One region of the Streptomyces sp. NPDC059142 genome, then DNA from elsewhere that is predicted to be linked to it. Evidence: riboswitches for the same ligand, from Rfam matches in the RefSeq annotation. Region 1 holds a riboswitch; each other region holds the start of a gene.

What was found. Region 1 has a riboswitch for cyclic di-AMP ahead of ACFXPK_RS14715 (NlpC/P60 family protein). Riboswitches for the same ligand answer to the same signal wherever they lie in the genome.
Region 2: it holds a riboswitch for cyclic di-AMP, as region 1 does, so the genes downstream of both, ACFXPK_RS15685 (M23 family metallopeptidase) here and ACFXPK_RS14715 (NlpC/P60 family protein) in region 1, are expected to answer to the same signal.
Region 3: it holds a riboswitch for cyclic di-AMP, as region 1 does, so the genes downstream of both, ACFXPK_RS21165 (peptidoglycan DD-metalloendopeptidase family protein) here and ACFXPK_RS14715 (NlpC/P60 family protein) in region 1, are expected to answer to the same signal.

Annotation. Positions count from the first base shown of each region.
Region 1 is NZ_JBHZDA010000032.1:36,493-44,021, forward strand. It holds gene ACFXPK_RS14690 (PspC domain-containing protein) at 1-214, shown strand, start outside; gene ACFXPK_RS14695 (LuxR C-terminal-related transcriptional regulator) at 325-1,047, shown strand; gene ACFXPK_RS14700 (hypothetical protein) at 1,136-1,513, opposite strand; gene ACFXPK_RS14705 (NlpC/P60 family protein) at 1,691-2,731, opposite strand; gene ACFXPK_RS14710 (hypothetical protein) at 3,009-3,362, shown strand; gene ACFXPK_RS14715 (NlpC/P60 family protein) at 3,571-4,803, opposite strand; cyclic di-AMP (ydaO/yuaA leader) riboswitch at 4,802-4,976, opposite strand; gene ACFXPK_RS14720 (ATP-dependent DNA helicase) at 5,257-7,529, shown strand, end outside.
Region 2 is NZ_JBHZDA010000035.1:48,929-56,457, reverse strand. It holds gene lhgO (L-2-hydroxyglutarate oxidase) at 1-1,016, shown strand, start outside; gene trmB (tRNA (guanosine(46)-N7)-methyltransferase TrmB) at 1,123-1,920, shown strand; gene ACFXPK_RS15690 (PrsW family intramembrane metalloprotease) at 2,041-3,384, shown strand; gene ACFXPK_RS15685 (M23 family metallopeptidase) at 3,485-4,534, opposite strand; cyclic di-AMP (ydaO/yuaA leader) riboswitch at 4,546-4,700, opposite strand; gene ACFXPK_RS15680 (PP2C family protein-serine/threonine phosphatase) at 4,998-6,161, opposite strand; gene ACFXPK_RS15675 (MerR family transcriptional regulator) at 6,479-7,225, opposite strand; tRNA gene ACFXPK_RS15670 (tRNA-Met) at 7,341-7,414, opposite strand; gene ACFXPK_RS15665 (hypothetical protein) at 7,511-7,529, opposite strand, start outside.
Region 3 is NZ_JBHZDA010000059.1:10,961-18,489, reverse strand. It holds gene ACFXPK_RS21185 (aspartate aminotransferase family protein) at 1-706, shown strand, start outside; gene ACFXPK_RS21180 (helix-turn-helix domain-containing protein) at 766-1,389, shown strand; gene ACFXPK_RS21175 (DUF6126 family protein) at 1,412-1,585, shown strand; gene ACFXPK_RS21170 (tyrosine-protein phosphatase) at 1,616-2,428, opposite strand; cyclic di-AMP (ydaO/yuaA leader) riboswitch at 2,876-3,041, shown strand; gene ACFXPK_RS21165 (peptidoglycan DD-metalloendopeptidase family protein) at 3,046-4,029, shown strand; gene ACFXPK_RS21160 (SGNH/GDSL hydrolase family protein) at 4,211-5,035, shown strand; gene ACFXPK_RS21155 (STM4011 family radical SAM protein) at 5,073-5,918, opposite strand; gene ACFXPK_RS21150 (STM4012 family radical SAM protein) at 5,982-7,355, opposite strand; gene ACFXPK_RS21145 (STM4013/SEN3800 family hydrolase) at 7,352-7,529, opposite strand, start outside.

The sequences.
Region 1 (7,529 bases):
CGTACAGGTGTTCGCGGAGGTCGAGGGGCGTACGGTCTTCCTCTCCGTACGCGACCGCGGCCCCGGGTTCGATCTGGACTCCGTCCCGGACGACCGGATGGGCGTCCGGGAGTCGATCATCGGCCGTATGCAGCGCAACGGAGGCACGGCCCGGCTGCGCGCGGTGCCCGACGGCGGCACGGAGGTCGAGCTGGAGATGGAGCGCGCCGACTGAGCGGGGGCACGCGCCGACCGGCGGTGGATGGACCGGTCGCCGGGAGGGGACCGTACGGTACGAGAGCCGCGCAGACGGCTGCGGAGCGACAAGGGCGAGGGACAGACACCATGAGCGAGGGCGTACACGCCGAATCCACTCCCGCGGCGAGCGGGGACCCGGCGGGGGACGGCCGCCGCGTCCGCGTCGTGCTCGTCGACGACCACCGGATGTTCCGTACGGGCGTCCAGGCCGAGATCGGCCGTACGGAGGAGACGGGCGTCGAGGTCGTCGGCGAGGCGGCCGACGTCGACCAGGCGGTCACCGTGATCACCGCGACCCGCCCCGAGGTCGTCCTGCTCGACGTCCATCTGCCGGGCGGCGGCGGGGTCGAGGTGCTGCGCCGCTGCGCGCCGATGATGACGGCGGCCGAGAACCCGGTGCGTTTCCTGGCGCTCTCGGTCTCGGACGCGGCCGAGGACGTCATCGGCGTGATCCGGGGCGGCGCCCGCGGCTATGTCACCAAGACGATCACCGGCACGGATCTGGTCAACTCGGTCTTCCGGGTCCAGGAGGGCGACGCGGTCTTCTCGCCCCGGCTGGCCGGCTTCGTCCTGGACGCCTTCGCGTCGACCGACGCGCCGCCCGTGGACGAGGACCTGGACCGGCTCACGCAGCGCGAGCGCGAGGTGCTGCGGCTCATCGCGCGGGGCTACGCCTACAAGGAGATCGCCAAGCAGCTCTTCATCTCGGTGAAGACCGTGGAGTCCCATGTCTCGGCGGTCCTGCGCAAGCTCCAGCTCTCCAACCGCCACGAACTCACCCGCTGGGCGACGGCCCGCCGGCTGGTCTGACCGCGGAGCCGACGCCCGGCGCCCTGCCGACCGGCCCGACTGCGGAGCCGACGCCCGGCGGCCCGCCGGGCGCGGCCCCGTCCGCGGCTCACCGGCAGTGCCAGCCGGTCACGTACAGCCGCCCCTGGTGGGCCAGCACGCCGCGGATGCACTCGCCGGGCCGCGTGTCGAGGACGCCGGTCAGCTCGGCGCGGCCCTGCCGGGTGCGCACGGTGCCGAACCAGCCGGGGAACGCCGTGATCCGGGCATCCCTGCGCTGGTAGCCGAGGCGGACGGGGATCTCGTGGCCGACCCCGGTCCGTACATAGCGCGTGGTGAAGTGGCCCGCGCCGCCGATCGGGCCCTCGACACAGAGCCGGCCGCCGGAGAGATCCCCGCAGCCCTTCGGGGTGACGCCCACGGGCGCCAGGACGAACAGTGCGCCGACGACGAGGACCGTCGTACTGACAGCGGTGGCTCGGCTCACGACCGCCCCTTTCCTCTCCCCCTCACCGTTCCGATGGCGTTCTCGTGCTCATCGTCAACCGGGGAAGGGAACGAGGCACTCCGGCATGGGCCGTCGGAGACAACCCCTCGGCGGCCGGGGCCCCATGACGGATCCGGCCGGTGCCGCGTGACAGTCATCAGAGGTGTCCGGGGGGCGTCAGACGGGCCGGGCGGCCCCCGCGAACGGCATCTGGTCGACCGGCGCGAGCCGGACCGCCGTGCCCGGCCGCGGCGCGTGGATCATCTGCCCGTCGCCCACGTAGATCCCGACATGGCTGATGCCCGAGTAGAAGAACACCAGGTCACCGGGGGCCAGCTCGGAGCGTGTGACGCGCCTGCCCGCGTTGATCTGTGTGTAGGTGGTACGGGAGAGGGCGACCCCGGCGGCGCGCCAGGCGGCCTGGGTCAGCCCCGAGCAGTCGAAGGACCCTGGGCCGGTCGCGCCCCAGACGTACGGCTTGCCGATCGCCCCGTACGCGAAGGCGACGGCGGCCTCGGCCCGCGCGTTCGGCGCCCGTACCGCACCGCGTGGCGTCCCGCGGTCCGCGCGCGCGGCGTACCCGCCGTCCCGCGCCTCGTAGCGGTCGCGCTGCTCGGCGGTGAGCCTGTCCAGGAGCCGCCGGGCGGAGGCGATCTTCCCCTGGACGGTGGACTTGTGCCGGGCCAGCTCGGCGCGGCGGGCCGTGAGATCGGTGAGCTGGGTGTCCGCCCGGGAGCGCAGCCCGGCGACGACCGACAGCTCCCTGCGGATCCCGGCGACGGCGGCGGCCTGCCGGCTGCCCGCACGCTCGGCGAGACCGGCCCGCTCCAGATACTCCTCGGGACGGGAGCTGAGGGCGAGCTGTACGGCCGGGTCGAGGCCACCGCTGCGGTACTGGGCCGAGGCGATCGAGCCGAGTTGGTCCCGCGAGGCGTTGAGCCGCTCCGTCCTGCGGGTGGCCTCGTCGCGCAGCACGGTGAGCGAGGCGCGGGCCTCGTCGGCCTTCACCTTCGTGCCGTTGTACTGCTCGGTGGCGGCCTCGGCCTGCGTGTACAACGCGTCGACCTTGGCCTTGATCTGCGCGGGGGTGAGCCGGGGCTCGGTGTGCGCGGGTCCCGCCGCCGTGGCGGTCGCGGCACCGGCGAGCGCGAGCGTCGCGGCGGTGCGGCCGGCCTGGCCGGTGAACGGGCGTTGTCTGGGCTTTCGGTGCGCTGCCACGGGGGCGGGGTCCGTTTCCTTCGTCTCCGTCGATTCCGTGCGGTACGGCCGCCCGGTACGGCCGGGGAGGGGCCGCACGCAGGACGTTAGGACGCCGGATCACGACTCGGCCTCGGCATGGCGGGAATTGGCGGGAGGTGAAGGTTCCGGAGCGCTTCCTGATCAGGATCGTCCGTCCGGAGTGCGCACTTGTGCCCTTCCGGACGGACCCGATCGATCATGGAAGTAAGCCTCACCTCACCGAGGAGGGGTGATACGGCCCGGCTACGCTCCCGGCATGGACGTACTCATCAATGTCTTCGTCGCCCTGCACATCATCGGCATAGCCTCGCTGCTCGGCGGATTCCTGACGCAGACGAAGGCGATGAGCGCCGGGACGGCGCGCTTCACCCCTCCGATGCTGCACGGAGCGCTGACGATGCTGATCACGGGGATGGTGCTGGTGGGCCTCAGCCAGGCCGACGACCAGGCGCTCAACAACATCAAGCTCGGCGTCAAGATGGCCGTCCTGGTCGTGATCCTGGGCATCGTGTACGTGAAGCGGGACGACGAGGCCGCCGCGAAGCCGCTGTTCGGCGCGGTGGGCGGGCTGACGGTGGCGAACATCCTCATCGCCACCCTCTGGACCTGATCCCGGCGCTCCGTCCCCCGCGTGCGCGGGGGAACCGGAGGCCGGGGACGGACCGCTCAAGGACCCGCCGCATACCGGACCCGAGGACCCGCCGCAGACCGAACCCGAGGCCCGGCCGGAGACCCGGGCCGTAGACCGGACCCCAGGGCCGGCCGGAGACCCGGGCCGGAGATCCGACCCGAGGCCCGGCCGGTGACCGGGCCGGGGGTCAGGCCGGGCGGACGCTGCCGTAGATCGGCATGTAGTAGATCGATTCCTCGCGTACGTTCGCGCCCGGCTTGGGCGCGTGGATCATCATGCCGTCGCCGATGTAGATACCGGCGTGGCTGAGGTCGTCGTAGAAGAAGACCAGGTCGCCCGGGAGCAGGTCGTCGGTGGCGACGCGCGTGCCGGTGTTCACCTGGGCGGCGGTGGTGCGCGGCAGCTCGACGCCCGCCGCCTTCCAGGCAGCCTGGGTCAGCCCCGAGCAGTCGTACGAACTCGGCCCCGAGGCGCCCCAGACGTACGGCTTGCCGATCTGGGCGGCGGCGAAGGCCAGCACCTTGGCCGCCTTGGCCGCGTACGTGGCGGCCGGGTCACCGCCGGTCCCGGCCTCCATGGCGGTGCCGCCGACCGCGACCGGAACCGTACCGCCGACGGTGCTCGCCGCCGCGAGACCGCCCGCGTCGGTGACCTGGGGCTGTCCCGCCTCGCGCCGGCGCTCCGCCTCCGCTTCGGCCTCCGCCTTGTCGCGGGCCTCCGCCTTGGCCTGCGCCTCCGCCGCGCGCCGGGCCTCTTCTTCCCTCTTGCGCTCCAGCGCGGCCAGCCGCGCCTGCTCCTCCGCGGTGAGCCGCGCCAGCAGCGCGCGGGCCTCGGCGAGCTTCTTCTGGATGCTCTCCTTGCTGTTCCGCAGGGAGGCGGGCGACTCGTCCGGATCGAGGCTCATGGCGGCCCGGTCCCGCTCCTCCACCGCCTCCGCGTGGCGCGCCGGGGGCTCCGCGACGGTGCTCCGCCGACGGTCGGTCGGCGCGTCCACCGCCCCGCTCCGCCCGGCGTGCGGCTGCGGGCCGTCCGTGAACGCCAGGGTGGCCGCCGGGGTGCCCGCGGCTTCCCCGGGCCGTGCGGCGGGGGAGGAACCGAGCGTACGGCGCGCCTCGTTCAGCTTGTCCGCGCTCTTGGCGACGCCCTCGATGACCCGGTCGACCGTGCGCTTCTGCTTGGCCGTGGTCTCCTTCGCCCTGCTGTACGTCTGCGACTCTCCACCGGCCTGGCGGTACAGGGCGTCGACCTTCTTCTGCACCTCTTCGACCGACGGTTTCGAATCCGCGGGCGCGGCGTCCGCGCTTTGCGTCGACAGCAGCGTGACCGAGGCGATGGCGGCCGTCGTCACTCCGACCGCGGAAGAGTTGGGGCCTACTCCGCTACGGCTGCGCGACTTGCGATGCGACGCCAAGTTCGGCATCTCCTTCCGTGGACCGCCTACCGGGTTAGCTGTCGGGTTCGGGCGGAACGGAAGGCTGCCCTACGGGCCTTGTGCGTACGGCGAACGTACGGCCCGATTCACCCCGGTCGTGCAGAGTGGGTCCCCGGTTCCGAACTTCCTTGCGGAAAGCCCGGATTCGGCGTGGGCCGCCCGCTCGGCGCGGATCGCCATCAGAGGTACGGGCTGCCTGATCGAGCACGCTAGCCAAAATGTGGCGCTGATGTGAAGGTGGATGGCCGATATGCCCGATACATTTCTGTGACCATTTGCTCGTGTGGAGTGCAGGGAGCCCCCGTGCGGGGTATAGCGTCACGCTCCGTATGTGGACCGGGACCGTCCGGCTTCCCGGCCCGGCCCGCGGGGCCGACTTCCCCCACCGGCTTTCCCGGTCGGGCGCCGACTGTCAGTGCGGCCGCCTAGACTCGTTAAGCGATGAGCAGCCTCTTTGACGACAGCTTCCTGGCCGACCTCCAGCCCTCCGGCGACGAGCACCCCCCGCCGCCCGAGGACCAGGACGAGCACGCCCCGGAGCAGGTGCCCGACGACCTGTTCCAGGGCGCGTACGACGTGCCCCCGGCCCGGGACCCGTACCACCGCGACGGCGCGCCCCGCACGGTCATCGACCCCGCCTCGCTCCTCGAAGGGCTGAACGAGGAGCAGCGGGCGGCCGTCGTGCACACGGGATCGCCGCTGCTCATCGTCGCCGGGGCCGGGTCCGGCAAGACCCGGGTGCTGACCCACCGGATCGCGCATCTCCTCGGCACCCGAAGCGTCCACCCCGGCCAGATACTGGCGATCACCTTCACCAACAAGGCCGCGGGCGAGATGAAGGAGCGCGTCGGCCAGCTCGTGGGCCCGCGCGCCCAGGCGATGTGGGTGCTGACGTTCCACAGCGCCTGCGTACGGATCCTGCGGCGCGAGTCGAAGCGGCTCGGGTTCACGTCGTCGTTCTCGATCTACGACGCCGCCGACTCGAAGCGGCTGATGGCCCTGGTCTGCCGCGATCTGGACCTCGACCCCAAGCGCTATCCGCCGAAGTCCTTCAGCGCCAAGATCTCCAACCTGAAGAACGAGCTGGTCGACGAGGAGACCTTCGCCGGGCAGGCGGTCGACGGCTTCGAGAAGACCCTCGCCGAGGCGTACCGGATGTACCAGGCGCGGCTGCGCGAGGCCAACGCTCTGGACTTCGACGACATCATCATGACCACCGTCCACCTGCTCCAGGCGTTCCCCGACGTCGCCGAGCACTACCGGCGCCGCTTCCGGCACGTCCTGGTGGACGAGTACCAGGACACCAACCACGCCCAGTACACCCTCGTACGCGAACTGGTGGGCCCCTCGGGCGAGGGCGAGGACCCGGCCGAGCTGTGCGTCGTCGGCGACGCCGACCAGTCGATCTACGCCTTCCGCGGCGCCACGATCCGCAACATCCTCCAGTTCGAGGAGGACTACCCGGACGCGACGACGATCCTGCTGGAGCAGAACTACCGCTCCACGCAGACGATCCTCAGCGCGGCCAACGCGGTCATCGAGCGCAACGAGAGCCGCCGCCCGAAGAACCTGTGGACCAAGGCCGGCGCGGGCGCCCAGATCACCGGCTACGTCGCGGACACGGAGCACGACGAGGCGCAGTTCGTCGCCGACGAGATCGACCGGCTGACGGACGCGGGCGAGGCCAAGGCGGGCGATGTCGCCGTCTTCTACCGGACGAACGCGCAGTCCCGTGTCTTCGAGGAGATCTTCATCCGGGTCGGCCTGCCGTACAAGGTCGTCGGCGGAGTGCGCTTCTACGAACGCAAGGAGGTCCGGGACGTCCTGGCCTATCTGCGTGTCCTCGCCAATCCGGAGGACAACGTACCGCTGCGCCGGATCCTTAATGTGCCCAAGCGCGGCATCGGGGACCGCGCGGAGGCCATGATCGACGCCCTGGCGCTCCGGGAGAAGATCACCTTCCCGCAGGCGCTGCGGCGCGTGGACGAGGCGTACGGCATGGCGGCGCGCTCCGCCAACGCCGTCAAGCGCTTCAACACGCTCATGGAGGAGTTGCGTACGGTCGTCGAATCGGGCGCCGGACCGGCCATGGTCCTGGAGGCCGTACTCGAACGGACCGGCTATCTGGCCGAGCTTCAGGCGTCGACCGACCCGCAGGACGAGACGCGGATCGAGAACCTTCAGGAACTGGCCTCGGTGGCGCTGGAGTTCGAACAGGAGCGCAGTCAGGCCGCCGCGACCGCCGGTGACGGCGGCGACGCGGACGCGGGCGGAGAGGGCGGCGGGGACGGTACGGACGCTGCCGCCGCCCCGGCCGCGACACCGACCCTCGCCGAGTTCCTGGAGAAGGTCGCGCTGGTCGCCGACTCCGACCAGATCCCCGACGAGGACGAGGACGGCTCCGGTGTCATCACGCTGATGACGCTGCACACCGCCAAAGGCCTCGAATTCCCGGTGGTGTTCCTCTCGGGCATGGAGGACGGCGTCTTCCCGCACATGCGCGCCCTCGGCCAGACGAAGGAGCTGGAGGAGGAGCGCCGACTCGCGTACGTGGGCATCACGCGCGCCCGTGAACGGCTCTATCTGACACGGTCGTCGATGCGCAGCGCCTGGGGGCAGCCCTCGTACAACCCGGCTTCGCGGTTCCTGGAGGAGATCCCGGGACACCACATGGAGTGGAAGCGGACCGGCGCGCAGATCCCGGCGGGTCCGAC
Region 2 (7,529 bases), on a different contig from region 1:
TCAAGGCGCGGTACGCGGTGCGCGGCTCCGCCGAGATGGTCAAGTTCTGCGCGGAGTACGGCATCGCGCACCGGGTCACGGGCAAGCTGATCGTCGCCACCCGCCGCGAGGAGCTGCCCCGGCTGCACGCCCTGGTGCAGCGCGGCCGGGAGAACGGCCTGCCGGTACGGGAGCTGGGTCCGGCGCAGATCATGGAGTACGAGCCGCAGGTACGCGGCGTCGCGGCGATCCAGGTCGGCACGACGGGCGTCTGCGACTTCGCGGCGGTCGCCCGGCAGCTCGCCGCGTCGGCGGAGGCCGCGGGCGCGTCCGTACGGTACGGCTCTGAGGTCACCGCCGTCGACCGGCGCCCCTGGGGCGTCGCGGTCCGCACCGCGTCCGGGGCGGTGGTCAGGGCGCGCGCCCTGGTCAACTGCGCGGGGTTGCAGTGCGACCGGGTGGCCCGGCTGGCGGGCGACGAGCCGGGGATGCGGATCGTGCCGTTCCGGGGCGAGTACTACGAGCTGGCCAGGCCGGAGCTGGTCCGGGGGCTGGTCTATCCGGTGCCGGATCCGGCGTTCCCGTTCCTCGGGGTGCATCTGACCCGGTCCGTCGACGGCAGCGTCCACGTCGGCCCGAACGCGGTCCCCGCGCTGGCCCGGGAGGGCTACACCTGGGCCGCCGTGCGCCCGGCGGAGCTGGCCACGACGCTGGCCTGGCCGGGGTCGTGGCGCATCGCGCGCCGGCACTGGCGGTACGGCGCGGGCGAGCTGCGCCGCTCGCTGTCGAAGCGGGCCTTCGCGGCGGCCGTACGGCGGCTGCTCCCCGCGGTGCGGGACGCCGATCTGCGCCCGGCGGCGGCGGGGGTGCGGGCCCAGGCGGTCCTGCGGGACGGCACCCTGGCGGACGACTTCCTGATCCGGCGGGCGGGCCGCACGGTCCATGTCCTGAACGCGCCGTCACCGGCGGCGACCGCGTCGCTGCCCATCGGCCGGGAGGTGGCCCGCCGGGCGCTCGCGGCGCTGGCGCAGGAGTAGGGCCCCGGGGCGGTCCGCCGGGGTCCGTAGAATTGGGGCATCGCGACCGGGTCCCGGCCGCCCCCACCCGTACCACCAGCCGCTCCCACCAGCCCGGATTGCCGAGATGACCGAGAACCCCACAGCGAGCCGCAGCGCGAGCAGTCCCGCGGACCGTCCCGCGAGCCGTCCCGCGAGCCGGATGTTCCCCGAGGGCACGGGCCCCGCGGCCGACCCCGCCGGGTCGCACTTCGAGCGGCGGATCCGCAGCTTCCAGCCGCGCCGCAGCCGGGTGACCACCGGGCAGGCCGAGGCGCTGCGGCGGCTGTGGCCGGCCTGGGGCCTGGACATCGACGGACAGCGGGTGCTCGACCCGGCCGCGCTCTTCGACGGGCTGCCGGTCGTCCTGGAGATCGGCTTCGGAATGGGCGAGGCGACCGCGCGGATGGCCGCCGACGACCCCGGCACCGGCATCCTCGCCGTCGACGTGCACACCCCGGGCCAGGGCAATCTGCTCCGGCTCGCCGAGGAGAACGGGCTGTCCAACATACGGGTGGCCAACGGCGACGCGATCATCCTGCTCCGGGAGATGCTGCCGGCCGCCTCGCTCGACGGGGTACGGGTCTACTTCCCCGACCCCTGGCCCAAGAAGCGCCACCACAAGCGCCGGCTGATCCAGCCGGAGTTCCTGGACCTGGCCGCGGACCGGCTGAAGCCCGGGGCCGTACTGCACTGCGCGACCGACTGGGAGCCGTACGCCGAGCAGATGCTCGCCGAGCTGACGGCCCATCCGCGGTTCGGGAACACGGCGCCGGACGGCGGCTACGCGCCGCGGCCCGCGTTCCGCCCGCTGACCCGGTTCGAGGGCCAGGGGCTCGACAAGGGGCATGTGGTGCACGACCTGCTGTTCCGCCGGGCGCCGTAAGACCCGTAAGACCCAAAAGGCCCGTAGGGCCCCTGCCGGGAGGGTTCCGGACCGGATGCCGGGCCCCGGGATCACCCGGGGTGATCGCCAGGTGTCAGTGTCCCTCGTTAGGGTCATCAGGTGTCAGAACCGTCCCCGCACCGCCTCGACCCGCACCCGGCCATCCCCGTCTACGAGCAGCAGGAGCTGCGCGGCGATCTGTGGAGCGCCGTGCCCCCGCCCGCCCGCAGGCGCTACCGGCCGACGCGCGCGCTCTGGCGCAACAGGGGGGTCAGGGCCGGGGCGTTGATCACGGTGCTGGCGCTCTGCGCGCTGGTGATCCTCGCGCTCGTCCGGGAACAGACCGGGCCCCAGGGCTTCCTGGTGGGGCTGGGGCTCGCCGTGCTGCCCGTACCGCTGCTGGCCGCCGCCTTCCGCTGGCTGGACCGGGTGGAGCCGGGACCGTGGACGAATCTGCTGTTCGCGTTCGCCTGGGGCGCCTTCGCCGCGGCGCTCGTCGCGATCATCGCCAACTCCTTCGCGACGGAGTGGATCGCCACCGCCACCGCCGACCCGGCCGGCGCCGAGTCCCTGGGCGCCACGGTGATAGCGCCGGTCGTCGAGGAGAGCGCCAAGGCCACGGCGATCCTGCTGATCTTCCTCTTCCGCCGCCGGAGCTTCACGGGACTGGTGGACGGCGTGGTGATCGCGGGGTTCAGCGCCACGGGCTTCGCCTTCACGGAGAACATCCTCTATCTGGGCAACGCCTTCGGCGAGGACCAGACGCAGGGGCACTCCGGGCTGAATTCGGTCACGGCGGCGACCTTCTTCGTCCGTGTCGTGATGTCGCCGTTCGCGCACCCGCTCTTCACGGCGGCGACGGGCATCGGCTTCGGTCTGGCGGCCGTGGCGGCCCGGCACCAGAAGGTGCGCCGGGTGGTGCTGCCGCTGCTCGGGCTGGTCCTCGCGATGGGCATGCACGCGCTGTGGAACGCCTCGGCGTCGCTCTTCGGGCCCTTCGGCTTCTACGCCGTGTACGGGGCGTTCATGGTGCCGGTCTTCGGGCTGCTGACCTGGCTGGTGATCTGGAGCCGCCAGCGCGAGCTGCGGACGCTCGCCGCCGAGCTGCCCGCGTACGCCGCGGCGGGGTGGCTGCCCCCGGCCGCGCCTCTGGCGCTCTCCTCGATGCGGGCGCGGGCGATGGCGCGGGGGTTCGCGAACCGCGGCCACGGCCGCGCGGCGGCGCGGGCGGTCGGGGAGTACGAGGCGTTCGCGACGTCCCTGGCGTTCCTGCGCCACCGGGCCGGGCGGGACCGGGTCGGCCCGGACTTCGTGGAGCGCGAGCAGGAGCTGCTGCACCACCTGTGGGAACGCAAGGAGATAGCCGGGCCCGCGCTGACATACGCGGCGCGGGCCACGGGCCGGGTGCGGGTGCCGCCGCCGTACATCGACTACGACGGCTACAACCCGTACCGGCAGTACTGATCCTCCGCGGAGGGTCCCTCGCGGAGGGGTCCCTCTCGGAGGAGTCCCTTGCGGAGGAGCCCCTCGCCGGAGGAGTCCCCCGCGAGGGCGGGGGCGCGTCTCAGGGGTTGATGCCCTTGCCGTTCAGCCAGGCCATCGGGTCGATGCCCGTGCCGCCCGCCGTGTGGACCTCCAGGTGGAGGTGCGGCCCGGTCACGTTGCCGGTCGCGCCGACGCGGCCGATGACCTCACCGGTGGAGACCTTCTGCCCGGCGCTGACGGAGAGGGAGGACTGGTGCGCGTACCAGATCTCCGTGCCGTCATCCAGCTCCAGGACCGTGCGGTAGCCGTACGAGCCCGACCAGCCGGCCGACTTGACGGTGCCGCTGTGCACGGCCTTGATCGGGGTGCCGGTCGGCGCCGCGAAGTCCAGGCCGGTGTGGTAGCCGGAGGACCAGAGGGAGCCGGACTGGCCGAAGGAGGAGGTGAGGGTGTACGAGGAGGTGGGGAGCGAGTAGCTGGCCGCCAGCTTGGCGAGGCGCTCCTTCTCGGCCTTGGCCTTGGCCTCCGCCTCGGCCTTCTTCTTGGCCGCCTCGATCTTCTTCTCGGCGTCGGTCTGGCGCGCCTTGGCCTGGGCCGCGGCCTTCTCGGCCGCCGCGTCCTGCGCCGCCGCCTTCTGCGTGGCGTCGGCCTCGGTCTGCTGCCGCTCGGCCTGCTGGAGGATGCGGGCGCGCAGCGCCTCGCCGGCGTCGGTGGCGCCCTGCTCGGTGTCCGAGGCCGTCAGCCCGGCGGTCGTCAGCGGCGCGCCGGCCAGCACCTCGGAGTCGGAGTCGTCCGAGCCGAGATAGCCCATCCCCGGCAGGGATTTGGCGTCGGGAAGATTGTCCGCGATGGCATCGGGCAGAGATATGGAGACCGCGGGCTTGTCCTGGGCGGTGGCGATGCCGCCCGCGCCGACGGCGGCGATGACACCGACGCCGAGGACGGTGGAGCTGCGGGCGAGTCCGTTGCGCTGCTTGGCGACGCGGTGCTTGCCGCGTACGGGGCGGACGGACTCCTCGGTGGGGTTCCACTCCCCCCAGGTGCCGGGCGCCTCGTTCTCACCGCCGCTGCCGAAGGAGTGGGGTGCGAAGGTCGCCGTGGCCGTGGGGGCAGGCTGGTTGGACGCCACTGAGGCGTGCTCCTTTCCTTCCTTCTCGCCTACCGGGTTAGCTGACGGGTTCGGAGCAGGAAGGTCTCCTACGGAGGCCCCCTGCCGTCCAGGACGGCAAGTAGCTCCCGATTCACCCCAATTGGTGGTTCCCCGGTTCCCTCGCGGGATTCGGCGCACGCGCACGGTGCCATCTCTGACGACGGCTGGGACGACCGCGCTGCGTTATCGAACGTTAATAGAGACCAGGGCTTTATTCCAAGCTGTTCCCGGTGATCGTTAACGACTTCGCATCGGATGTACCGGGACACAAGAGTCCACATCAGGGCGAGTTGATCGACAACCTGAGCAGATCGATCCACTCCACATACCTGACGGTATGTCATATGTTATGCGGAGGGGTACGTACCGATCACCCTCCGCGACCGGACGGCCGGAGCCGTACCGCCCCCGGCTCCCGTCGGGGCGCGATCACCGGCTGCCCTCAGGGCACGATCCGCATCGTCCTGCGCCGCTCCGGCTCCCCCTCCGCGGGCCGGCTCACCGCCAGCAGCGCCATGTCGTCCTGACTGCCGCCGCCCGTGTGCAGCCGTACGTCGTCGATCAGCGCCTGGAGCATCTCGTCGGGCCCCTGGAAGATCCGCCCGTCGAGCCGTTCACGCGGTACGTAGAAGACCCCCCGGGCGTCGCGCGCCTCGGTGAGCCCGTCCGTGTAGAAGAGCAGCGTCGCGCCGTCCGGGTACACGGACTGCTCCGCCCGGTCCGGCCACGCGCCCAGCTCGCTCATGCCCAGCGGCAGCGCCGGATCGCGCGTCGCCAGCATCCGGACCGCCCCGTCGTGGCACATCAGCAGCGGCTCGGGATGGCCCCGGTTGACGAGCCGTACGACGTCCTCGCCGTGCGGGATCTCCGCCAGTACGGCCGTGGTGAACCCCTCGAAGACATCCAGCCCGTCCCGCCGCGTCCCCTCCCGCAGCAGCGAGCGCTCCAGCCGCTCCGCGACACCCTCCAGCGAGCTCTCCTGCTCCGCCGCCTCCCGGAACGACCCGATGATCACGGCGACCGCCTCGACCGCCTCCAGCCCCTTCCCCCGTACGTCGCCGACCACCAGCCGTACCCCGTACGGCGTGTCCTGCACGGCGAACAGGTCCCCCCCGATGAACGCGCCCTCCTGCGCCGCCTCGTACCGCGCCGCGATCCGCAGCCCGCCGATCCGCTCCGCCGGTCTGGGCAGCACGGCGCGCTGGGCGGTCTCCGCGATGATGCGGGCGGACGCCAGCCGTTCGCCGCTGCGTCTGACGACCCCGTTGATGTAGAGCGCGAGGGCGGAGACGAGCAGCACCGTCAGCAGTTCGCTGTACGACACCACCGAGAAGAGCGTGTCCGTGTGGACCCGCAGCACCGCCTCGGCCACGAGGGAGACCACGGCCACCGTCAGGGTGCCGAGCATCGGGTAGAACGGCGCCGCGATCAGCGGGGCGGCGGCGAAGAGCGGCGCCCCGGTCACCCGCGCCGGGGTCGCCAGATCCAGGACCACCCCGCCGATGATCACCAGCGCGGGCAGGAACCGGACCAGCCGGCGCCCGGCGAGACGCCGCGCCGCGTACCCGTACGGTCCGTGCGGCCCGTACGGCGCCGCCTCGCCCACCTGGGCGAGGTTGCGGGCGGGGTCGCGCCGGTGGTCGCGCCCGTTGCCCGTGGTCGCCCAGAAGCCGGCGCCGTCGGCACCGAGGACACCCGCTCCGTCGGCGTCCCGCCTGCTCCTGCCGCCGAGGCGCTCTCCGATCTTCCTGAGCTTCCCCACCAGTCGTCTCCTGCCCGGTCCGCCGACGGCTGCGGACGGTACCGCGCTCCACCCAGGCTGGTCGCTGCCGCGCCGGGCAGCGACCCGCCCTCGGCCGACTGGGCTACGAAAGACCGGTAGGGGACCGGTACTGGGACCACGGAGCACCGTTGTACAGAAGCTCAGTCGGTCAGGTGGCGCTCGGCGTACACCTTCATGGCGTCCCGCACGAGCACAGCCGTACCTTCACCGTACTGGTCATACGCCGCGGTGAAACGTCGATCATCGACGTACATGGCCGTCACGCCGATGACATAGGACCTGGTGGGCTCCACGGTCACCGACAGCCAGTCGCAGTGACGCCGGGCGACCGCCTGCGCCTCCTCGCTCGCGGCGCCGTGACCGGCCGCCGCGGTACGCCCCCAGTCACGGGCGATCGCCTCGTGCCGCGCCCCGAACGCCCGGCGCTCCTCCCCGCTCAGCGAGCGCCACCAGCGGTCGCTCCTCTCGTAGGCGGGACGGCCCCACCTCTCGGTGACCTCCCGCTCGTAGCGCGTGTGCGCGAAGCCGTCCAGCACTTCTTCCGCCATGAGTTCCTCTCCGTTCCCGGTCTTGTGGAGAGTGGTCCGCACCGACGTGATCAGCCGTCCGATGCGCTCGCGTTCCTGTTCCAGCAGGTCCAGATGGCCGCGCAGGGCGGCGGCCGTGTCCTGCCGGCCGTCGAGTATCCGGGCGATCTCCGGCAGCCCGAGCCCCAGCTCCCGCAGCAGCAGGATCCGCTGGAGCCGGACCAGGGCCTCCTGGCCGTAGTACCGGTACCCGTTGGCGCCGGTCCTGCTGGGCTCCAGCAGTCCCAGCTCGCCGTAGTGCCGGAGGGTACGGCTCGTCGTGCCGGCCTTCTTCGCGATGTCCTGGATCGACCACTCCATGACGTTCACGGTAGAAGTTGACGTTACGTAAAGGTCAAGCCCCGGTCTCCCCCATGGCTCCGGGCACGACGAAGGCCCGGATTCACCAGGAATCCGGGCCTTCGTTTTCTTCCAGTAGCGGGGACAGGATTTGAACCTGCGACCTCTGGGTTATGAGCCCAGCGAGCTACCGAGCTGCTCCACCCCGCGCCGTTGAATGCAACTCTACGCCATCCGGAGCACGGTCATGACCACTTTCCCGTGGAGCCGCCCTTTTCCCGTGGGACCGCCGGGAAAGGCGCCGCGCTACGCGGCCTCGACCACG
Region 3 (7,529 bases), on a different contig from region 1:
CCGCCACAAGGCGCTGCTCATCGCCGACGAGGTGCAGACCGGCCTCGGCAGGACCGGCGACTTCTACGCGTACCAGCACGAGGAGGGCGTGGAGCCGGACCTCGTCTGCGTCGCGAAGGCCCTCTCCGGCGGTTACGTGCCCGTCGGCGCGACCCTCGGCAAGGACTGGATCTTCCGGCGCGTCTACTCCTCGATGGACCGGGTCCTGGTCCACTCCGCGAGCTTCGGCTCCAACGCCCAGGCCATGGCGGCGGGGCTGGCCGTGCTGTCGGTGCTGGAGGACGAGCAGGTCGTCGCGGGCGCGCGGGCCACCGGCGAGCTGCTCAGATCCCGGCTGGCCGCCCTCGTGGACCGCTACGAGCTGCTGCACGAGGTACGCGGCCGGGGGCTGATGATCGGCATCGAGTTCGGCCGGCCCGACTCGATGCGGCTGCGCGGGCGCTGGGCGATGCTCCAGGCCGCGCGCAAGGGGCTCTTCGCCCAGATGGTCGTCGTACCGCTGCTCCAGAAGCACCGGATCCTCACCCAGGTCTCCGGCGACCATCTCGAAGTGATCAAACTGATTCCGCCCCTGACCATCGGGGAGCGCGAGGTGGACCGCTTCGTGACGGCCTTCACGGCCGTGATGGACGACGCACACGCCGGGGGCGGACTGATGTGGGACTTCGGGAGGACACTGGTGAAGCAGGCCGTCGCCAACCGATAGCCTTTTGCCTCCGGGGCAAGAAATTTGCCCCGGAGGAAAGTTCCTGGCGCAATGGACGTATGAGCACACCCTCCGCCGGAGAGGCGGCCGACGCGCTGTCCGACCAGCTTCCCGACGTCGCGCCGCGCCTGCGTGAACTGCGCCGGGGCCGCCGGCTCACCCTGGAGGCCGCCGCCCGGCGGGCGGGGCTCTCACCCGCCCATCTCTCCCGGCTGGAGACGGGGCGCAGACAGCCCTCCCTGCCCATGCTGCTGGGTCTGGCCCGGATCTACGGAACGACCGTCTCCGAACTGCTCGGCGAGGCCCCTCCGGAGCGCGAGCCGATCGTCCGGGCCGGCCGCGCCGAACCCGTCGAGGCCGACGGCTGGACCTACCACCAGGCGGGCGGCTCCGGCCGCGCCATGCAGCCGCTGCGGCTCCAGGTCCCGTACGGGGCGCAGGGTGACCTGGTCCGCGTCCACCCCGGTGAGGAGTGGCTCTACGTCCTCGACGGCCGGCTCCGGCTGAGCCTGGGCGACACCCTGCATCTGCTCGGCCCCGGGGACAGCGCGCACTTCGACTCGCTCACCCCGCACCGCATCGCCGCGGCCGGCCCCGAGGGGACCGAGCTGCTCTTCGTCCACACCCTGCTCCAGAGCCCCGCCGCCGATCTGTGCCTCGGTGGCCCGGCCCCCCGTGTCTGACCCGCTGAGAGAGGTCCCCACCATGTCGGAGACAGAGCAGCCGGCGCCGCGCGAAGGCGCGCCGGAACATGTGATGAACGAGGAGAAGAAGTTCCCGCGCGGACTGGTGATCCGGCTCTTCGCCTATCTGGTCGCCGGCCATGTCTTCGCGGCCTTCCTCTATCTCCTCTTCGAGCTCGGCGCCCAGGGGCAGTGACGGCCCGGCCGTGCCGGAGCGCCCGCGGCGTCAGCCCTCGTCGAGGAGGCGGGCGCGCAGCCGTTCGCGGGTCCCGGGTGTGAGGCCCAGGCCGTCGGAGAGATAGCGGTCGGTGGAGCCCCAGGTCCCCTCGATGGTCTCGAAGGCGGCGGCGAGATAGTCGGCGCGGGCGTCGAAGAGCGGGCTGATCAGCGCCGACGCCTCCTCCGGCAGCGCGGCGGGCGTGCGGTCGGCGCGGCGGAAGAGGTAACGGCGGTGCGGGTCGTTCGACTTGAGGTAGTCCGCCTCGATCGCCTCCGGCTCCACCCCGACCGCGAGCAGCACCACGGCCACCGAGAGGCCGGCGCGGTCCTTGCCCGCCGCGCAGTGCAGCAGCGCGGGGAGACTGTCCTCCGCGAGGGCGTGCAGCAGACGGCCGTGCTCCGCCGTGCGCTCCGTGACGATCGCGCCGTACGAGCGGATCATCCGGGCCGCGGCCCTGCCCTCCCCGAGCAGCTCGCGGAGCTGTTCGAGGTCGCCGTGGCGGACCAGCCGCCAGAACTCGGCGCCGTCGGCCGGGTCGGAGAGCGGGATGTTCACGTGACGTACGCCCGGCAGCGCCACGTCCGTGCCGTCCAGCCTCAGATCGGCGGAGTTGCGGAAGTCGAAGATCGTGTGGAGTCCGAGGCCGGTGAGGAAGGCGGTGTCCTCGACGCCGGCGTGGGCGAGATGCCCGCTGCGGTAGAGCGCGCCGTACCGCACCCGCCGTCCGTCCCCGGTCGGAAGGCCGCCGACATCACGGAAGTTGCGTACTCCGGACAGCTCGGGCTCGGTGGACGGGACCTGCGGCGACTGCTGCGTCACGCCTGCTCCTCCGGATCTGCCGTCGGCGCCGATCGCCGGCGGAGTCGGCTCCCGACCCTACCGACGTCACGGCATCCCCTGGCGCGCGGGGCGGTTCGGCGGAACGGCCGGGGGACGTCCACGCACGGACCGGTCATGCGGGGAGGAAACGCCCAAACACACCTCTGTCCGGATTGACTGATTCCGCATAACCTGCCCCGGTCGCGGGGGAGATGGGGCGCGTCTCGTGAGCAGGATCATATCCGTGACGTTCCGTGGTGACGGCGCGAAAGGGAAAGGCCCGCTCGAAAGGGAATTGGAGGCGGAACTCCACGCAGGGTGACGGGCGATCTTCCCCCGGAAGGACCCGGGCGCCGCCGACGGAAAAGGGTGGCTTGTTCCGGCCGTCCCACTCGCCTACGTTCACCCTCAATCCGAGCGGAACGCCGAATCCTGCCGCCGCCTCGGGGACACCATCCACCCATTCACGCGTGGCAGGAGCGGGGGACCCAGGTAGTACGCCGTTCCGGTGCTCCGGCATCAGGACGGCTCGGGGTGAAGTCGCGCACCACGCGCGGCCGGGCAGCTCCAGCCCGAACCCGACAGCTCACCTCGTAGGCGCCGGAGAGGAATTCGCCATGCCCGCGAAGGGTAAGCACCGCCGCCCGAAGACCAACCCGCTCTCGCGCGGATTCATCGCCGCAGGAACGGGCGGCGCCGCCATCGCACTGCCGCTCATCGGCGCCACCGGCGCGCACGCCGCGCAGCAGGCCGCGCCCGCCGCCGCTCCGCAGGCCGCGCCGGCCACCGCGCACACCGCGCAGAACCTGCCCGCCGCCGCCCCGCAGAGAGGCGCCGCGACGCAGGTCACCCGCTCCGAGGGCACGAGCGTGCGCACCTACGCGGTGGTCGCCGGTGACTACCTCTCCAAGATCGCCGACGAGCAGAACGTACGCGGCGGCTGGCAGCGGCTGTACGAGGACAACCGCCAGGCCGTCGGCGCCGACCCCGGGCTGATCCACCCCGGCCTGAAGCTCACCATCGGCGGCAGGAACGCGACCGCCCGTTCCGAGGCGCCCGCCGCCTCGAAGCAGTCGAGGACCGAGTCGAAGCCCAAGGCGTCCACGTCGTCGAAGGCGCCCTCGTCCGGCACCTCCTCCTCCGCGGCCAAGAAGGCGGCGCCCGCCGCCGAATCGGCCGCGCGGACCAGCGCCTCCGGCTTCACCCTGCCGGTCGACGGCGTCGGCGTCGGTACGGCGTACCGCGCCGCGGGCGGAAGCTGGTCCAGCGGCTACCACACCGGTGTGGACTTCGTGGCCTCCACCGGCACCACCGTGAAGGCGGTCGGCGCGGGCACCGTCGTGACCGCGGGCAGCGGCGGCTCGTACGGCAACCAGATCGTCATCCGGCACGACAACGGCATGTACTCCCAGTACGCCCACCTCTCCTCCCTCTCCGTCTCGGCCGGCCAGAGCGTCTCCACGGGGCAGCAGATCGGGCTCTCCGGGGCCACCGGCAATGTGACCGGGCCGCACCTGCACTTCGAGATCCGCACGGGACCGGAGTACGGCTCGGACGTCGACCCGCTGGCCTTCCTCCGCCAGAACGGCGTCTCCATCTGACCCGTCCGACGCACACCGAGGCACCCGCATTTCCCGTACGGCCCGGCACCGATAAGTGCCGGGCCGTACGGGATTTCGCTATTCCCACTTGAAAGAAAATTGACCGATGGTCTTTCTCACCCCACGTCAACCCCTGCCTACGGTCGCGTAGGTCACATGGCCGGGTGGAAAATACCCTGCTGTGGCAGACGATTCGAGAGCAAGAAGAGACAAGATATTCGGGTCGTACGCGGCGATCGGTGACAGCTTCACGGAGGGTGTGGGAGATCCAGGACCCGACGGGCTGTTCGTCGGCTGGGCGGACCGGCTCGCGGTCCTCCTCGCCGACCAGCTACCGCTCTCCGGTGCGACGGCCGACCCCGTCCACGGCGACTTCCGCTACGCCAACCTGGCCGTACGCGGCCGGCTCCTCGACCAGATCGTCGCGGAACAGATCCCCCGGGCCAAGAAACTCGCCCCGGACCTGGTGACCTTCTGCGCGGGCGGCAACGACATCATCCGCCCCGGCACCGACCCCGACGACGTCGCCGAGCGCTTCGAGCGGGCCGTCGCCGATCTCACCGGCGCCGTCGGCACGGTCATGCTGGCCACCGGCTTCGACACCCGCCGCGTGCCCGTCCTGCGCCATCTGCGCGGCAAGATCGCCACGTTCAACGAACACACACGGGCCATCGCCGACCGCTACGGCTGCCCCGTCCTCGACCTCTGGTCCTTGAGGACCGTCCAGGACCGGCGGGCCTGGGACGGCGACCGGCTGCATCTGTCGCCCGAGGGCCACACCCGGGTCGCGCTGCGCGCCGGACAGGTGCTCGGCGTCGACGTCCCCGCCGACCCGGACCAGCCGTGGCCGCCGCTGCCGCCGCGCGGCACGTTCGAAGTACGGCGCGACGACATCCACTGGGCCCGCGAGTATCTGGTGCCCTGGATCGGACGGAGGCTGCGCGGCGCCTCCTCCGGCGACCACATCGAGGCGAAGCGGCCGGACCTGCTGCCCCTGGAGCACTGACACGGCCCGGGTCCCGGGCGGCGGGGGCGTCGTGACCTCACGCCCCCGCCGGGATCCGCTCCAGCACCCCGCCCGCGAAGACGTCGTACAGCGGCAGCGTCTCCAGATGGACATAGCCGATATGGCAGTCGCACACCGCCAGCGGACAGGCCCGCGGCGCGAGCGCGCGCCGGTACGAGCCGTCGTAGAGATTGCCCAGCTCGGCGCGGACGAAGTGGCAGCGCCGTACCGTGCCCTCACCGTCCACCGAGATCACCGACTCGCCCGTGCGGCACGGCAGTCCGGCCGAGCGGTGCGGATGGCGGCTGTACGGGAAGAGCGGATCCAGCTCCGTCCACCGCGCGGCCTCCTCGTCCGTGTACGTGTGTCCCTCGGCCGCGTTGATCCACAGGTAGACGTGCGGGGGCAGCTCGGCGCGCAGCCGGCGTGCGTGCTCCAGATGCTCGTCCAGTCCGACGACCCCCACGCTGTACCGGATCCCGCGCGCCGCCAGCTCATGGGCCTTGGTCAGGAAACGTTCGTACGGCGTCTGCCCCGGGTGGTACGTGCACCACAGGGCGAGCTTCGCGGGATCGGCGTCCGCCAGCCCGTCGGTACGGAAGCTGAGATTCGTCTGGACGGCCACCCGGCGGATGTGCGGCAGCAGCGAGAGTTCGGTGAGCGCCCGCCGGTACCAGGAGCGGACCATCCCCTCGCCCCAGGGCGTGAACAGCACGGAGAGCCGGTCGTCCGTGGCGGCGGCCGCCCACGCGGTGAACCGCTCCAGGGCCGCCCGGTCGGCACGCAGCCGCTCCGGGCTGTCCCGCCGCTTGGCGAACGGGCAGTACGGGCAGTCGTAGTCGCAGGAGGCGAGCGGCCCGCGGTAGAGGATCGTCAGGTCCATGGGGCTCCCTTCGGGGCGTTCGGAACGCTTCGGCGGCGGCCCGCGCCGGGCCGCCTCGGCGGTCTACTTCGAGGCGTACGCGGCCATCGCGGCCCGTACGGCGGGCGAGAACAGCGCCGGGCCCAGTGCGTCGGAGTGCGCGAGCCCTTCGGGGGAGAGCCGCAGCAGCCCGGGGCCCGCACCGCTGTCCAGCCAGCCGAGGGCGGCGAACCGGTCCAGCTCCGTCCCGAAGTCCTCGGCGGGATCGGCGCCGAAGCGCGCGCGGTACTCCGCCACCGCCATGCCCCGGGCCTGGAGCAGCGACTGGAGCAGATGGCGGCGGCGCGCCTCGTCCCCGTCGACCCGGCGGCCCACCTCGGCACGGGAGAAGTCCTCCGTCCGCGTGTAGGCGTCGATGATCGCCCGTATCGCGCGCATGTCGACGGCGTAGTCGAAGGAGTAGTGCAGGCGCGAGGTGTACGAACGGGCCCCGCAGCCCAGCCCGATCATGCCGTCGGTCTGGCACGCGTAGTCGTCGGCGCCCTGGGGAGGCGCGTCCCGGCGGCGGAACATCCGCATCGACACCTGCTCGTACCCCTCGGCGAGGAGATGGTCCCGGCCCTGCCGGTAGAGCCCCAGCCGCTGCCGGTCCCACCGGGCGTCACTGCCCGCGCCGAGCTTGCCGAGGCCGGTGAGCGGTCTCACGTACAGGGGGTAGAGATACAGCTCCTCGGGGCGCCAGGCGAGCGCCGCGTCCAGCGAGCGGCGCCAGGTCGCCGGGGTCTGGCCGTCGATGCCGTAGATGAGATCGATGTTGAGGACCGGGATGCGGGCGTCCCTGATCCGGCCGAGCGCGGCCTCCACCTCCGCACGGCGCTGCGGGCGCACCGCGGCCCGCGCCTCCGCGTCCACGAAGCTCTGCACCCCGATGCTCAGCCGGGTGGCGCCCCGCTCGGCGAGGACGGCCAGCCGGTCGGCGGTCGCGGTCGCGGGGGAGGTCTCCACGGAGAGCGGGACGGCGCGCAGATCGGCGCCCATCCGCTTCTCGGCCAGGTCGCAGAGACGCTCCAGCTCGCCCGCGTCCAGATAGGTGGGCGTACCGCCGCCGAAGGCCGCGGCGGCGAACCGCACCGGTCCCTCCGTGCCCGCGCCCCCGTCCGCGTCCAGCGCCTCGCGCACCGCCGTCGCCTGCCGGTCCAGCGCGTCCAGGTAGCGCGTCGTCAGCTCCCCGGGCGCGCCGATCCGGGTGAAGAGATTGCAGAAACCGCAGCGGACCTCGCAGAACGGGATGTGCAGATAGAGGGAGAGCGCGTCCTTGCGCTCACCGGTCCACTCCTCGGCCAGCGCGGGCCGGTCGTCGAGGGGGCGGTAGGCCGTCTTGTGCGGATAGGCGTAGACGTAACTCTCGTACGGACGCGGTGGGGTCGCCAGGGGCGTGGGCGACGGCGAGGTGGTCATGGGGCGCTCCCGTGCTCAAGGAAGAAGTGGGCGTACGGCACCGTCCAGACGGACGGGTGGCCCAGCCGGTGGCCGCTCCAGCCGTCGTCGCCGTAGGCGGTGCCGTGGTCGGAGCAGACGATCGCGAAACACCGGCGGCGGCGGCTCGCGGCGGCGAAGAGCCGGCCGATGTGC